DNA from 2 places in the Yersinia kristensenii genome. Region 2 is predicted to be linked to the other one. Evidence: riboswitches for the same ligand, from Rfam matches in the RefSeq annotation. Region 2 holds a riboswitch; the other holds the start of a gene.

Region 1 (5,185 bases), 1.5 Mb from region 2:
TGCCAAAAACCCTGCAATCAAGCTCAATAGCGTGCTTTTTCCCGCTCCGCTGGGGCCAAGAATAGCCACCCGCTCACCGGCTTGAATGCGCAAATCAAAACGCATCGGTAAGTGGTCGTATAAATAGGTGATTTTCTCAAGCTTTAGCATGGCGGCTCGGCAGTTTTTCAATAAGAGTAAACAGCAGGAAACACAGTAACAGCAGCAGCAGGGCGGTCACCGCGCCATCATTGCTACGATAAGACCCTATCTGTTGATAGAGATAAAATGGCAGGGTGCGGAAATGCTCGTTACCAAACAGCGCGACCACACCAAAATCCCCGATAGAAAGCACACTGGCGAAGGCCAGCGCTTGAGCCAGTGGGCGTTTCAGTGCCCGTAACTCAATATGGCGCACACGATGCCAGCCGCGAATATCCAGTGATAAGCACAGTGGCGTATAGCGCTCAGCCAGATCGCGCATCGGGTTATCCAACACTTTTAATGCATAGGGCACCGCCATCAGCGCATTGGTCAAAATCACCAATGCATAAGGTGATTGCGGCAAGCCCAGCGTGTCATTGAGTAATAAGAAAAAACCGGTGGCCAGCACGATCCCCGGCATCGCCAGAATCACCATGCCGCTGATATCCAAGGCTTGTCCGTAAGCTGCGTGGTGGCGCAGTTTCAGCTCACGGCTACTCCATAGCAGCATCATGGTCAGAGTGACACACAATAATCCTGCGCCAATGGCGATGATCAGTGAGGTAAAGAAAGCTTGCCACAGCGCCGGTTGCTGTAGCACGGTCAAGATTGTTTTATTGCTGCCATCAATCACGACGGCGAGTAATGGCGGCACCATCAATAATAATGCTGCCCCGATTAACAAGGTATCGCTAATGCGCGACCACGAACTGTCTTGCTGACTACGCCACTCCTGACCGTGGGTATTCCCCACCGCTAACACTGAACTTAGCCGTTGGCTCAGCACCACCAAGCCCAGGCAACAGCCCAGTTGAATCAGTGCCAATAATGCGGCGCGCCCCAAATCGTAGTCATAGCTAAGCGCCTGATAAATAGCCAGTTCGATGGTGGTGGCTTGCGGCCCGCCCCCCAGAGAAAGCACGGTGGCAAAGCTGGCAAAACACAGCATGAAAATCAGCGCGGCAGTCGGCAGAATTTGGCGGCGCAGATAGGGCCATTCGACCCAGCGAAAATGCTGCCAGCCGTTCATGCCCAATTGGGCGGCTAACTGGCGCTGTTCAACGGCAATGCTTTCCAATGACTGCAATAACAAGCGGGTCGCCAGCGGCATATTAAAGAAAATATGCGCCAGCAAAATCCCTTGTAAACCATAGGGTGAGAAGCGGTAATCCACCCCCCAGCCAGCCCAACAGCGCCGCCAGCCAACCTTGGCGGCCATACACTGTCAGAATGCCAAAAATGGCGACCAGCACCGGCAGCACCAGTGTCATGGCGCATAAGCGCAGCATCAGTTGGCGGCCAGGGAAGCGGCGGCGGTATAAGGCGCGCGCCAAAAAAATCGCCGGAATAACGGACAGCAGCGCAGAAAGAAACGCCTGCCAGAAAGTGAAGCGAATCACATGCCACAGATAGCGGTCATGCCAGATGCTTTGCCAGTCGGCTGCCGGGGCATGACGCCAGATAGCGCTGAACGCCAGCAAGGCGACACCGACTATCAGCAAGGCCGCCAGCAGCCCCGGCCACAGCCAGGGGGCGATTAATGGCTGACGGCGGATTGCCATGTTTGAATCCATTTACCGCGATTATCTGCCACGTCTTTTGCATCAAACTGTAAAGCTTTTTGCGGCACGGTGAGTGTTTCAAATCCAGCCGGTAAATCCATTTTGATCACTGGATACATCCAGTTGCCGGTCGGAATATGATTCTGGAATGCAGGGGTGACCATAAACTGCATAAAGCGCTGCGCCAGTTCCGGTTGTTTGCTGGACGCCACCACACCGGCCACTTCCACTTGCAGATAATGGCCTTCGCTAAAATTGGCCGCGGCATAGTTGTCTTTCTTCTCTTCAATCAGATGGTAAGCCGGAGAAGTGGTATAGCTCAGCACTAAATCGCCTTCACCTTTTAGGAACAAGCCGTAAGCTTCGCTCCAGCCTTTGGTCACGGTGACGGTTTTTTTCGCTAATTTTTGCCATGCTTGCGGGGCTTGGTCGCCATAGACTTTTTGCATCCACAACATTAAACCGAGGCCCGGTGTGCTGGTGCGCGGGTCTTGATAAATCACTTTCCACGGCTCTTGGCTGTCGACCAATTCTTGCAGGCTTTTCGGCGGGTTTTTCAGTTTGTTTTTGTCATACACAAAAGCAAAATAGCCGTAATCGTAGGGGACGAAAGTGTTATTCTGCCATTTTTCCGGCAAAGTTAGGTCGCTGGTATCTACCTGACTCGGCACGAATAATCCGGTTTGCTCTGCCGCTTGAACCAGATTGTTATCTAAGCCTAACACCACATCGGCCTGACTATTTTTACCCTCCATCCGCAAGCGGTTCAGCAGGGAAACACCGTCTTCCAGTGCTACAAATTTCAGCTGGCAATCACACTCGGCTTCAAAGGCTTTTTTAATCGACGGCCCGGGGCCCCAATCAGCCGCGAAAGAATCATAGGTATAAACAGTCAATGTGGGTTTATCAGCAGCGACGGCAGCAGCAGACAGCAAAAACAAGCAGGAAATCATGCGTTTAAACACTTTGCACTCCTTAAGGATAAAGGTGGCAAAGGTATCTGAGGCGGTAAATAACATAAATATCAAGATGATACGGCGTTATTTTTCTCAAATCCCTCCGCCGGTGTTAACCGGATCAGGTTCGACGGGTTTGCTCTCAGCAAAAACGTGCTGCGCCGTGGTTGATACAGCGTTGGGCAGTACTCGAAATCCTCACGTACTTCAAGTACGCTCCGGTTTCTCCGTGCTGTCCGCCACTGTCTGAACCCGGCTCGCTGTGTTTTTAACACTTGCGGCACCGGATTGAACTTGGCTAGCGATGTTCTTGCACCCCGTTGAGACGGCGCTATTGTAGAGTTTAATTGGGGCGGGCGAAAGCGAGTTTAGCCCTCTGGCGGCGTAAACCAGGCCGATTTGAAGTCAAACCAGCCGAGTGTGTTCATGCGCACCCCGCGCATACTGTGCTGCCCATATAATTCTAGCCAGTGATGGAACAGTGGGTGAAATTGATTCTGGCTGACCAAGCGCTGGCTCCATTCCGCCATCGGCAGGGCATTATTTCGCCATAATTCAACATCTTGGTGCAGTTTTTCATCCAGGCAATATTGCAGCAGTGGCAGCTCATACAAGGTGGCAAATAATGAGAAATCTAATGGCAGATAAAAATTGGCGCTGCCGAGCCAGATGTCGCTCTGCGCATCCCCCTGATACCAACTGACATAATCCACCACATTTATGAGCAATTTGACCCCATGTGCAGCTAATAATGTGGTCAAGGTTTGGCTGATAGCATCAAACTCTGAATGGTGACTGTAAAACGTCAGTGTCAGTTCGGTCAGACCTTCTGGTTTAGGTTCCAATACGGTGAGCCGGTTATGATGCCAGCGCGGCAACATGCCATAAGCCGGTGACCAGTAGCGCTGATAAAAGGGATCGGCATGGCTGAGTAGGGCGACGGGGGTGATGAGTTCACACAGCCAACGGCGGATGTCAGGATGGCAGGTTTGGGGTGAGCGCTGGTCGAATAGCAGAAAATAACAGCCTTCTTCCAGCCGACTTTCCAGCTCATTTTTACTGGTATCGTCAGCTTGCAATTGCACACCAGAATAAACCAATTCTTCAGACAGCTCCGGTAATACCCAAATATTGACCTCATCAATCAGTGCGCGAAAACCAAAATAATTATCAAATGCCTGAATTTTCAATTGGCTATGGTGATTTCGAATCACAGAATAAGGGCCTGTCCCGACCGGATGCCGACGAAAATCCGGCTGATTTTCCCACTCTTGCGGCAAGATCATGGCGTGCACACTGCCCAACAACCACGGCAACCAGTTATCCGGGGCGCTGAGATGCACATCAATCACATACGGCGTCGGCGAGCGCACTGCCGTGATATGCGAAAACAGCGGTTGGGGGATTAACCGAGTCAGGCTGGTAATCACATCATTCATTTCCAGCTCACGGCCATGATGAAAATGAATGGCTGGGCGCAAATAAAAGCGCCAATGTAATGGGCTGATGGCTTGCCAGTGATGAGATAAATCAGGTTCCAGTTCCCCATTTTCCTCATTTATCCGCGTCAGGCCGTTAAAAATCTGCCGCACCATATGAGTTTCTGAGCGGCGCAACGCGGTGCCGGGTAATAGGTTTTGTAATGGCCGGTAATAGAGCACCCGCAGAATATGTTTACCTTGCCGGAAGCTGCGCCCCAACTGGGATAGCAGCATTTGGCGCACCGCTTTTTTATCCCCGACCAACTGCACCAGTTGATCAATACTTTCTTGTTCCAACAACTCTTCGGCCCGCTGTTGTTGTAAGGCCAATCCGGAACAGAGGAAGGTCAGTTGTGAGCGCTTACCACGGCCGGCTTCCGCCTGCCAACTCAGCCAACCCTCTTGCTGCATACTGCCCAATAAAGAGCGCACATGGCGGCGCGAGCAACAGAGCACCTCAGCCAGCTCCTGCAAAGTGGTTTCTGTGGGCAAACCACTAAAACGCTGCCAAAGGCGAATAAACTGCTGTTGCAAGCGGGAAGTAGACATAAAAGGGGAACTCCTCGGCAAACTTCATCAATTTTTCTTTCCCTATATTACGCAGATACTGGCAACCATTGAAAGCAGGTTATCGTGCAATAGTGGCGAGGATCACCGCCAAGGGGAGGAATAAGATGATTTTCAACTTACAACGTTATTCCACTCATGACGGCCCCGGCATTCGCAGTGTGGTGTTCCTCAAAGGCTGCTCGCTGAGTTGCCGCTGGTGCCAAAACCCTGAAAGTCGTTCGCCTAAGCCAGAGGTGTTATTTGACCCTCGCTTGTGCTTATCAGGTTGCGATTTATGTCATCAGACTTGCCCGGAAGCAATCCAACGCATTGATAATAAACTTGTTATTCATCGTCAATTCTTGGCTGAAGACGACATTTCAGCACTGAAAGTTCGCTGCCCCAGTGGCGCGTTGACGGTGTGCGGCAGCCCAATGGATATCGACGCCACTAT
Region 2 (5,185 bases):
ATGGGCGGGGGAGCCGAACAGCGGGATCAGCTGTTCCAAGGCAATAAAGGCCTCCGCTAGCGCATGATGCAGCTGAGATAGCCGCAGCCACGGGCGTAGCAAGCCGCAACTGAGCATCAGTGCCAGAGCAAATTCCGGCAAAGCCAACTGCTGGTGGAGCCACAAGAAAGCCGCAGCGGGCAGCACCAATATCAGCGAAGATTGGCTGACGGTGACAAATGCTGTCCAGCCGATAATCATCCGCCCAGTGACTTTTGCCACCAATGATAATTGATTTTCCAGTGCGCGCTCCAATTGCTGGAAGCTCTCGGCATCGCGCCGAAATGCTTTCATCACCGGCAGTGCATTGAGGAACTCCAGCATGGCGTTATCGGTGCGGGTAACACTCTGATTAAAATCCCGTTGCCGGTCGCTATAGCCCGCCATAATGCGTTTTTGCAGCAATATCGCCAGCGGCAGCGGGATTAATGCCACCAGCGCCAGCCGCCAATCTACCCAAAACAGCACACTCAACAGCACCAGTGGCAATAACAAACCGGCGATGATATCCACCAAATAATGGGCGATAACCGGCTCTAGTCGCTCACTCTCGCGCAGCACCCGCTTTTCTAAATCGCCGCGATGAAAGCGGTTTAATTTTGCCCATACAGCACCGATGACGGGCCGCGCAACACTTCAATCCGCTCTAAGCCATAAGGCTCGGCTTTCGGCCAGGCTTGGGCGGTGGTGCTGCGCAAACCGTCGCGCAACATACCGGTGCTAGAAATATCAAAACCACGGATATTCAGGCTATCAAAACGCTGCGATGCAGCCCCATTGGTTTGCAATATTCCCGAGGTATAGCGCAAGGCTTCGGCCACGGATTGGGCATTATGGGCCGTTATCTCAGCCCGGCTGACCACTGAGATAGCTTGCGGCGTTTCAATCAGCGGGGTATCGGTTTTGGTGGCGGTGCTGCTGCGGGTCGCAATATAACCGTTGACCGGCCCAGTGGGGGATTCAGCCTGTTTGGCGGTCACGATAAGCGTATCTGCTGCCGCTTTTTTATCGCTGTCAGCCTGGCTCAGGGCCGGGAAGCATAAAGCAATGAATGCCGCTGGTGGTAGTAAATGGCGTAAATGGGACGTCATAATGTGGCTTTCCTAGAGGTCATTTCCCAAAAATGGGAATGTATCTCATTTGTATTCAAGCCACAGCGCAGTCACTTTAATTTCTGCGACTATTGTTTTAGATAAAATATAACTTAATGAAAAGAGACTGAATTATTGGCGCAGTGTGTGAGGCGACAAACCAAAACGTTTACGAAATGCGGTTGAGAAGTGAGCTGGGGTATAGCCTACCGACCAGGCCACATTAGCTATTGGGCAGTCGCCGCTGACCAGCAGACGGTAGCCTTGTTGCAAGCGCAGCTCTTGTAAGCAGGCGGCGACGGTGCAGCCCAGTAACATTTTAAAACCATGATTCAACTTGCGCACGTTTAACCCCACTTGACGGGCCAATTGATAGAGTGTTGGGGCATTAGCCAGGTCGGCGGCCAGTAATTCGCGGGCCTGATGGATGCGCTCAATATCCGCCTGATTAAGGCGCGGTGGGTTAGTGGGCGTGTGCTGTCCCTGTAGCTGCTCCAGTGCAAAAGCGCTGAGTTCCAATGCTTTACCTGCCAGATACAAATCGCGGAATTTCCCTTGCAGTGGGTTGGTTATCATTTGTTGCACCAGCGCCTGCATCGGTTTACTGGCGGGCTGGCACAATAACTGTGGCCCGTGCTGAGTTGCCCGCTGCAATAGCGGCAGGTCAGATATTTCGAGGGAGTCGAGCATCTCGGCATCTAAACGCACACTGGCATAATGCATTGAAGTGTCGGGGGTAAAACGCTGGTGGCTGATATTTTCTTCATGATTGGCAATCACACAGAGTGTTGGGCTGCTGATGGTGATGTTTTCCTGATTTTCCAGGCGGCATTGCAATGAGCCGCGCAGCACCAGAATCAGCTTAATACCTTGCCACAAGGGTTCTGGCATCCACTCAGCATTGGGCGGCAGCCATTTGCCACAAGATAGCTGTATTTGTGGCGAGGTAAGAGAAAGATGAGTCTGATGGTGCTCAAATGCGGGCATTAGCGGGGATAAAGCAGAATTTGGCATCAGAATCACCATTAAAAGGCAGAATAATGCTCCCTAAGATAGGCCAAGTTTGAGGATAAAAATACTAAAAATTCGCTAATGGTTTTTGAGTTATCCCATTGAGAATATGAGGTTTTATTCTATCAACATGATAATGCGAGCAATTAAAACTATATTCAGCAAAATTGTATCATTCTGAGTGATGAATATGGGTTAACGTGTTAATAATGAAGTTCGTTGACTCGGGGTGCCCACCGTTTAATCTGGTGTGGCTGAGATAAGACCCGTATGACCTGATCTGGATTATGCCAGCGGAGGGAAGTTGCGGTGCCTTAAACAAGGCCTCCCCTTCCTGTTCGCCGGTGAGGGGACACTATGAATACCATCCACACTGACACCTCTATTTCACCCACTCTTTTCCCAGATGCACGGGCTACCGCCAGTTGGCATCAATTCCGTGCCACGCCGCCATTGGTGCATTGTCTGACCAATGAAGTGGTGCAGTCATTTACCGCTAATGTGTTGCTCGCTCTGGGGGCTTTCCCCGCCATGGTGGTAGAGCCGGAAGAAACCGCGCAATTCAGTGCTATGGCGAACAGTTTGCTTATTAATATTGGAACGCTGCATCGGGCGCGAGCAGAGTCCATGTTGAGCGCGGTAATCGCGGCTAATCAAGCGGGAACACCCTGGGTGCTGGACCCCGTTGCGGTGGGCGGGCTGGCATATCGTACTGATTTCGCCCGCCATTTACTCACACTAAAACCTGCGGCTATACGTGGAAACGCCTCGGAGATCATGGCATTGAGTGGTATGGCGACCATGGGGCGCGGAGTGGATAGTGTGGATACGTCGCTGGCAGCTTTACCTGCTGCTCGCCAATTGGCCCGACAGGCCCAGACGGTGGTTGCCGTAACCGGTGAGGTAGATTATGTCACTGATGGTCAACGCGATTTTGCCGTGGCTGGCGGTGATAAGCTGATGACCCGGGTGGTGGGCACTGGTTGTGCGCTGTCTGCGGTGGTGGCGGCATTTTGTGCGCTAGACGGGGATCGTTTGCACCATGTTGCTACCGCTTGCCGAATTATGTCGCAAGTCGGCGGGCAGGTATCTCAACGCGTCGCTGGGCCGGGGAGTTTTATTCCCGCATTTCTTGATGGCCTTTATCAATTGGAGACTCTGGTGTCTTAACTCTTGCCCGATCTTCTCTCTATCCTGCCAAGATTTTATTCTCAGATTAAATTTAATGATCAGCCTCTGCGGGGGCTTTTAATTTTTGAATTTATATTCAGCAAATATTTTGCCATGGTTTAACATTTAAATAGAGGACATTCTGACTCTTTTGTCTTCCCGGTCTATTTCCACATCTCTGTTTTTTTAGTTCCCTAATGAACATATAGGAAAATATAATGGCCATTCTGAACAGTTATAAGATAGCGGCGCTGTTTGCCGTCGGGATATTAATGGCAGGATGCGCCTCAAAGGTCACAACCAGTGCGCAGTACTCTGGTTTTCTTGGTGATTACAGTAAGTTACAAGAATCTGAATCCGCAAGTGGCCAGAAAGTATTGCGTTGGGTTTCACCCGATTTCAATGTTGATAAATACACTGGCATTTATTATACGCCGTTGGTCTATTATCCAAGATCAAGCCCAACTCAACGAGTAAGTCAGAAAACATTAGATGAAATATTAGCTTACGCGAATAAAAGGCTTAAACAGGCCGTTAGCCAACAATTACCGCTAGTCAATTCACCGAAAAAACACAATATTTTGATTGTACGAGGTGCAATTACCGCAGTTTCTGCGGAAGATAAAGATATTCAAGTCTATGAGATGATTCCAATAGCCGCTGTTATTGCCGGAACTATGGCGGCGACCGGTAACCGCACCCAACATACTGCGCTTTATTTGGAATTACAGGTTATTGATTCTAATACCGGCAAACCCGTTATTGTCGTCGTACGCAAAGCTTATGGTAAGGATGTCAGTAACAGCGGCGTACCGATTTCTGCAGAACAAGTCAAAAGTACAATAGATGGTTTGGTTTACGATATTGTTAACTTCAAATTAAAAAGCCAACCCACTCAGTAAAACTGCTGCGGCTCAGCCTTTGTAAGTCATTTATCCAGAGGCTGAGCCATTTTTCTTGATGTTTTATTTATCATTATCTGTTTGATGAGTAATATTTAATAATTCATTTAATTTCATTGGCTTACCCAGAAGATAACCTTGGGCTTCATCGCACATTAACGCTTGTAGATGCTCAAGTTGTTCTGTGGTTTCAACGCCTTCGGCGGTCACGGTCATAGAGAGCGCGTGGCCGAGGTTAATAATTCCCTCGACAATTGATTGCCCTTCACGGGACTGCGTCAGCTCATCAATAAAGCTCTTATCAATTTTCAAACCATCGAATGGGAAGCGGCGCAGATAATTCAGTGAGGAATATCCAGTCCCAAAATCATCCATTGATAAACGCACGCCCAAGGCTTTCAATGCGGTCATGGTTTTAAAGGCGCCATCTGCATCTTCAATCATTATCCGCTCAGTGATTTCTAACTCCAGCCGGTGGCTCGGTAACCCGGTCTGCCGCAAAACTTGTCGCACTCGCTCAATAAGATGTTGGCTGCGGAATTCAATGGCAGATATATTGACTGAAACAATCAGTGAGGCGGGCCATGTAGCTGCATCCTGACAGGCTTGAAGCATCGTCCAATCGCTGATGGCGGTAATAAGGCCGGTCTCTTCTGCCAAAGCAATAAATTGATCTGGCATCAGCAGCCCCAACACCGGGTGGTTCCAGCGCACCAGCGCTTCGGCACCTGTAAGTTTGGTTCCTGCAATACGATAGCGCGGCTGATAGTAAAGGTTGAATTCATTGTGTTTAATAGCTTGGCGCAAGAAACGCTCTAACTCGCTGCGTTGCATTAGGCGGTCATTCATTTCACTGGAATAAAAACTCCAGCGGTTGCGGCCACTATTTTTGGCTTCATACATCGCAATATCTGCGAAGCGCAACAGCTCCTCGGCTTGCATGGAGTCCTGTGGCGCTAGCGCAATACCGAT

Evidence for each region. A riboswitch is a leader RNA that binds a small molecule or an ion and turns the genes downstream of it on or off. The one in region 2 is predicted to bind thiamine pyrophosphate.
Region 1: linked by a shared signal. The riboswitch ahead of thiB (thiamine ABC transporter substrate binding subunit) and the one ahead of thiM (hydroxyethylthiazole kinase) in region 2 are both predicted to bind thiamine pyrophosphate.

Annotation. Positions count from the first base shown of each region.
Region 1 is NZ_UHIY01000001.1:568,916-574,100, reverse strand. Features, by position in the region: gene thiQ (thiamine ABC transporter ATP-binding protein ThiQ) at 1-150, opposite strand, end outside; partial or broken gene thiP (thiamine/thiamine pyrophosphate ABC transporter permease ThiP) at 137-1,745, opposite strand; gene thiB (thiamine ABC transporter substrate binding subunit) at 1,721-2,710, opposite strand; TPP riboswitch at 2,783-2,877, opposite strand; RNA gene DX162_RS02680 (sX9 sRNA) at 2,902-2,975, shown strand; gene sgrR (HTH-type transcriptional regulator SgrR) at 3,070-4,731, opposite strand; gene DX162_RS02670 (glycyl-radical enzyme activating protein) at 4,857-5,185, shown strand, end outside.
Region 2 is NZ_UHIY01000001.1:2,021,383-2,026,567, forward strand. Features, by position in the region: gene DX162_RS09330 (ATP-binding cassette domain-containing protein) at 1-657, opposite strand, end outside; gene DX162_RS09335 (TonB-dependent receptor plug domain-containing protein) at 633-1,130, opposite strand; gene DX162_RS09340 (helix-turn-helix domain-containing protein) at 1,263-2,144, opposite strand; TPP riboswitch at 2,357-2,460, shown strand; gene thiM (hydroxyethylthiazole kinase) at 2,499-3,311, shown strand; gene DX162_RS09350 (DUF3313 domain-containing protein) at 3,530-4,213, shown strand; gene DX162_RS09355 (bifunctional diguanylate cyclase/phosphodiesterase) at 4,277-5,185, opposite strand, start outside.